Linked DNA regions of Desulfitobacterium hafniense DCB-2. The protein of the gene in region 2 binds, or shares a complex with, the protein of the main gene of each other region. Links are inferred from orthologs where the notes say so. Each region holds a gene or a part of one and is shown on either strand. Other genes may lie near its edges.

Region 1 (3,054 bases), 4.7 Mb from region 2 along the record:
GGGCAAGGTTTAATTCCTGCTCTCCCCATAAAAGAGCATCAATGATCCGCATTATGCCTCCGATTTCAGACGCTCGGCTTGATCCGTTGTAATCAAGGCATTGATCACCTCATCCAGCTCTCCTAACAAGATGGAATCCAGGCGATGGAGGGTCAAGCCGATACGGTGGTCTGTCACCCGGCCTTGAGGGAAGTTATAGGTGCGGATTCGCTCACTGCGATCCCCGGTTCCCACCTGACTGCGGCGCTCACTGGCCAATTCGCCCATAGCCTCTTCCTGAGCACGCTCCAGGAGACGGGCCCGCAGAACCCGCAGGGCTTTTTCTTTGTTCTTCAGCTGAGACTTCTCGTCTTGGCAGGAGACAACAGTACCTGTGGGAACGTGGGTGATGCGAACCGCGGATTGAGTGGTATTGACCGACTGTCCCCCGGGACCGCTGGAGCAGAAGATATCAATGCGCAAATCGTTGGGGTTGATGGCAACATCCACTTCTTCCGCCTCGGGAAGCACCGCCACCGTGGTGGTGGAGGTATGAATCCGGCCGCCGGACTCTGTCGTGGGTACCCGCTGCACCCGATGAACGCCGCTTTCAAACTTCAGCTTGCTATAAGCTCCTTGTCCTTCGATAAGGAAAATAATTTCTTTAAAGCCCCCGATATCGGTGTAACTGGCGCTTAAAAGCTCTGTGCGCCAGCCTTGGTGTTCAGCGTATTTGGTGTACATGCGATAGAGATCCCCGGCAAAAAGCGCCGCCTCTTCGCCCCCCGCACCGGCACGGATTTCCATAATGACGTTTTTATCATCATTAGGGTCTTTGGGCAAGAGCAGAATTCTCATTTTCTCTTCCAGCTCATCCCGCTTTTCGGTGAGTTCCTCAAGCTCCAGCTCAGCCATTTCCTTAAATTCAGGGTCTAACTTTTCCTCAAGCAGTCCCTGTGTCTCTTCCAGATGTTTCACAACTTCAGAATACTCACGGAAGGCTTCCACAATATCCGTCATTCCCGCTTGAGCTTTGGCATATTTTTGCCATTCGCTCTGGTTGCCGATGACCTCAGGATCGCTTAAGAGCTGGGTCAGCTCGTCATAGCGCCTTTCAATTTCAATTAATTTTCTTTGCATTAATTCACACCTCAAGTAGCCATTTAAATTTAGTATTTCCTAGTACTCTGTGACACTTAAAACTTGCATTGCCCGGCGAGGAAAATTTTCGTAGGACAAGGCGGAGGAATGAGCAATACCGGTCGTATGGCGATTGACGACAACGCAGTCATACGGAAATTTAACCGCCGGAAAGGTAAGGATTTAGGTGTTACAGAGTACTAGGCTTCTTGTATTGCATAGCTTAGGTGTCTGCAACCAATCTACCCTCTGCATTGAGTTCCAAGCCTATCAGCTCACTTATTACTGCTCTGCGCAGCCAGCAACTGTAAAGAAAAAGCAGAGCATGCGCTCTGCTTTTTCTCCAGCAACGACCGCAGGCCGTTGTTCATATTACATGCCGTATTTTTTCTTAAAGCGATCCACTCGTCCACCAGCATCTACAAAACGTTGAACACCGGTATAGAAGGGATGGCACTTAGAACAAATTTCCACCTTAATATCTTTCTTTGTGCTGCCGGTAGGAATAACTTCTCCACAGACACAAGTGATAGTGGTTTGTTCATATTTAGGGTGTGTCTTTTCTTTCATGTCGTCACCTTCTTTCCCAACCGAGTCGTCAACTCTAAACATTGTAGCACGTCGGCTTCATGCAGGTCAAGACAAAAAAACAGGGAATGCCTTAAATGTTCTCAAATATTTTTTCATAAAGATTCCTAAAGAATCCGATTATAGTTTTAGATTGGGTTTTGGGGCAAATAGGGCTTGGGGTCCACGGCTTTCCCATGCAGGCGAATCTCAAAATGAAGATGAGGGCCCGTACTTCTTCCCGTATCTCCCGCCAGGGCGATGCAATCTCCCTGCTCAACCCACTCTCCCGGACTCACCAGGATTTTTTGATTATGGGCATAGAGGCTTTGCACCCCATTGCCATGTTCCAAAAGCACAGTCAATCCATAAATATCATGCCATTGAGCCTTGACTACCTTGCCCGCCCGAGCGGCGAGGATTTCCGTTCCATGGGAGATTGCCAAATCGATGCCATGATGAAATTCTCCCTTTCTCCAGCCGTAATCCGAACTGATGGAGCCATAAGCCGGCCAACTCCAGATGAGCGCTGTTCCCCTGGATAATACTTCAGCTGCCTCATGAGTTCCCTGAACAGTCTTTTCCCGAATGGTCAGTGTCGCCCCGGGAGCTATGACGACTGCCGGATTATCCAGCAGAATCTGAGACCTGGTCGTCTGATACTTTTGAGCCAAATCATCAAGGCTTTGCCCCGCCTGGAGCGTGACCACGGAATAGGTAACCCGTTCTTCCTCCTGAGCAAAAGCAGGCAAGGACCAGGCATTAACCCAGAAACAACACATGAACAGGAGAGCACACCCTTTACGACAAAAGCCTCTCCGCTCATGTCCTTCATGATTCATTTTTAAATAATCACCTCAAGGGTAGCTTTACCCATGTCCAGGTAAAAAATACCTGCTGAAGCTGAACAGGCCGCTACACAGCACCCTTCATGGCATAGGCGGGCTTTTTGTCAAAACGATGCCGCGCCTCAATAAAGCGCACTGTCCCCGTTTTTCCACGCATCACCACAGTATGGGTCAGAGCTCCCTGGGAAGTAAAATGCACCCCTTTGAGCAGCGGGCCTTCGGTGATACCGGTGGCTGCAAAGAAGACATCATCAGAGCAGACCAGATCATCCATCGTTAACAATTTAGCGACATCACTGACGCCCAGCTTCTGGGCCCGCAGAACATCCTCTTCATTCTCCGGCCAAAGCCTTCCCTGCATCTCTCCGCCCAGACACCGCAGCGCAGCTGCAGCCAGTACCCCTTCCGGGGCTCCTCCGATTCCCATCATCACATCGACCCCGGTTCCTTCAATAGCACAAGCCACCGCCGGAGATACATCACCATCCGTGATCAGGCGAATCCGGGCGCCCGCCTCCCG
Region 2 (2,998 bases):
CCGAAACCCGGGGAGTTGGTTTGACCAATATCAGCCGCAGGTTGCTGCGCTTCTATGGGACCACTTTAACTATCTTCAGCGTGGAAGACCACGGGACAACCGTTTCTTTCCGCATCCCGGCCAAAACCTGATTGACAAATATCCTAAACCGCCACTCATAACTAAAGTCTTATAGAAAGGAGCTGCATCGATGCTAAGAGCCATTATTGTAGATAATGAAGAACCGGCGACCCAGATTCTGCAGATGCTTCTGGAAAAAACCGGTCAAATCAGGGTTGTCGGCACTTTTCTCAGGGCGGCAGACGCTTTATCCAGCCTAAGGCTAACCAAACCGGATGTTGCTTTCCTGGATATTGAAATACCTGACACAAGTGGCCTGGAGCTGGCCAATCATATCCTGGCTATGGACAGCGATGTGGAAATCATCTTTGTGACCGCCTATGATCACTATGCTCTGCATGCCTTCCGGGTCAATGCTTTAGACTATTTATTAAAGCCCCTCCTCCCGGAAGATGTGGAGAGAGCCGTCAGACGCCTTATCAAAAGAAAAGGGTTAGCCAAGGATTCTGCCCCGGAATCTCCTTTGGGAGCCAATATTCATTATTTCGGAAAATTTTCAGTGTACGGCCCCGCCAGCAAAAAGCCAGTTAAATGGCGGACATCCAAGGCCGAAGAACTTTTTGCCTATCTGGTGCAGAATCTGGAAAAGGAAGTTCCCAAGTGGCGAATCTGCGAAGCTCTCTGGCCGGAATACCATAGCGAAAAGGTGGATATTCAGCTCCATACTACCGTATATAAACTAAAAAAAGTGTTGACTGCGGCCAATATCCCTTTCGATTTAAGTTTCAGCAACGGCTGCTATTGGCTGAGCCTTCCCCAAGCAGCCATTGATAAGGTCGAGTTTGATGCCCATATCGCTTCCTCCGTCCCTGTAAATCAAAGCACCATTGCGAGATGCGAACATGCCCTTTCTCTCTATACCGGAGATTACTTGGAGGAAAACGGCTATCTGTGGTCTTTGGCTCTAAAAGCCGAGTATGGGCAGAAATTTTATAAGCTGGCGTCTTCCGTCGTAAACTTCTATATGACTCAAGGTGATTGGGTCAGAGCAGAGAAGATTCTGCGCAGTATTTTAGAACGCTGCCCTTTAGATGAAACTGTACATGAAATGCTCTTAACCTGCTATTTTACCCAAAAGGACCGGACCGCTTTTATTACCCACTATCATACTGTACGAAAGCTTTTCCAGGCCGAATTGGGACTTGAGCCTGGAAAATCCATACAAACTCTGTATCACAGTCTTCTCAAGAGAATGGATTAAACCAAAGAAGGCGCCCTCCTCTCACCTTTATGGGTGGAGAAGGGCGCCTTCTTTAAGCACTATTATAGGCTAAACTTACTTAACTTCGACAGTTGCACCAGCTTCAACGAGCTTAGCTTTGATAGCTTCGGCATCATCTTTGCTGACTTTTTCTTTAACAGGCTTTGGAGCGCCGTCAACCAGTTCTTTAGCTTCTTTCAGGCCAAGACCGGTGATTTCGCGAACAACTTTGATGACGTTGATTTTTCCGGCACCAGCATTCATAAGAACAACATCGAATTCGGTTTGCTCTTCAGCAACAGGAGCAGCAGCAGCGCCAGGAGCAGCAGCTACAGCTACAGGAGCAGCAGCACTAACACCAAATTCTTCTTCGAAAGCTTTGACGAGCTCAGCAAGCTCGAGAACGGTTAAGCCTTTTACGGCTTCGAGAATTTCAGCAGTTTTAGACATTGAAATTTTCCTCCCTAATATCACTTAAAATTAATTTTTGTTTTGGAATCCATTTACGGAAATCATTATAATTCAGTTACGATGCTTTGAGGGCCAGGCCCCCCATCATAACCCGAACATCGTAGTTCCCATCCTCAGCGCAGCGTTTTAAATCCTGCTTACGCCTGAGCTTCTTTAAGCTTACGCACTTCTTCCAAGGCATAACCCATTTTGCGGATTGGTCCTTGAAGTACATTGGCCATGCCGACGAGGGGTGCTTGCATTCCTCGCAGGACTTGAGCAAGGAGAACTTCGCGAGAAGGAAGTTCCGCAAGGGCTTTAACTCCCGCTTCGTCAACGACTTTTCCTTCGACCACGCCTGCTTTGATAGCAAAGGTCTTCGAGGTCTTAGCAAAATCAGCTAATACTTTAGCTCCAGCCACTGGATCAGCACTGAAAGCAACGGCTGTAGGTCCTTCCAGATATCCATCCAAACCTTCGATACCGACTTCATGAGCCGCCCGGCGAACCATGGTGTTTTTCAATACATGGTATTCGACACCGGCTTGACGCAGTTGGGCACGCAGTTGAGTTACTTGAGCAACGGTCAGGCCGCGATAATCAGCCAGTACGACCCCTGTGGAGTTTTGGAACCGCTCCTTAATCTCCGCAACCACTTGTGCTTTTTCTTCGATATTTGGCACTTAAGTCCACCTCCTTCCGAAATACCCACACTAATAGAAAAACCCCCGCTTTGACTGCAGAGGTTAAGAAGGCCCAATATAACTTAAGGCTATCTTTCCAACCTCGGCAGGGATATTAAGCTCTAAGAGCACCTGCTGTCTACAGTGGAAGGCTATTCAATTCTAGTAGAGTATAGCTTATCTATGCAAACCTGTCAAGAAATATTCCAGACACTTTTTGGAATCCAATTAATTGGCTTTGACCGGGTTAATCCGTACTCCAGGTCCCATAGTAGAGGACACTGTGACGCTGCGGATATACTGACCCTTAGCGGCAGCCGGCTTCGCTTTAACCAAGGTCTCAACCAGAACCTTATAGTTCTGATAGAGTTGTTCTTCGCTGAAGGAAACTTTGCCGATAGGGGCATGAATGATACCGGCTTTGTCAGCACGATATTCAATCTTACCGGCTTTGATCTCTTTGACAGCTTTGGCTACATCAAAGGTAACGGTACCGGTCTTGGGGTTTGGCATAAGTCCTTTAGGACCGAGCACACGACCCAGT

Evidence for each region.
Region 1: rplL (region 2) and rpmE share a complex: the UniProt entries of both Escherichia coli proteins name them as parts of the 50S ribosomal subunit. The link is inferred for Desulfitobacterium hafniense DCB-2 from one-to-one orthologs.

What each region holds. Positions count from the first base shown.
Region 1 is NC_011830.1:5,152,841-5,155,894, forward strand. What follows is about bases 91-3,054. They hold rpmE (50S ribosomal protein L31), read right to left. Parts: upstream 1,690-3,054; coding sequence 1,492-1,689; downstream 91-1,491. Other genes in these bases: prfA (peptide chain release factor 1), read right to left, coding at 91-1,119; DHAF_RS24090 (M23 family metallopeptidase), read right to left, coding at 1,836-2,528; glpX (class II fructose-bisphosphatase), read right to left, coding at 2,602-3,054. In the rest of the region: prmC (peptide chain release factor N(5)-glutamine methyltransferase), read right to left, coding at 1-52; more of prfA, read right to left, coding at 52-90. UniProt on the Escherichia coli protein: Binds the 23S rRNA.
Region 2 is NC_011830.1:447,284-450,281, reverse strand. The notes cover bases 85-2,992. They hold rplL (50S ribosomal protein L7/L12), read right to left. Parts: upstream 1,772-2,992; coding sequence 1,397-1,771; downstream 85-1,396. Other genes in these bases: rplA (50S ribosomal protein L1), read right to left, coding at 2,683-2,992; rplJ (50S ribosomal protein L10), read right to left, coding at 1,930-2,454; DHAF_RS02140 (response regulator), read left to right, coding at 191-1,321; DHAF_RS02145 (ATP-binding protein), read left to right, coding at 85-131. Also shown: more of DHAF_RS02145, read left to right, coding at 1-84; more of rplA, read right to left, coding at 2,993-2,998. UniProt on the Escherichia coli protein: The binding site for several of the GTPase factors involved in protein synthesis (IF-2, EF-Tu, EF-G and RF3). Is thus essential for accurate translation.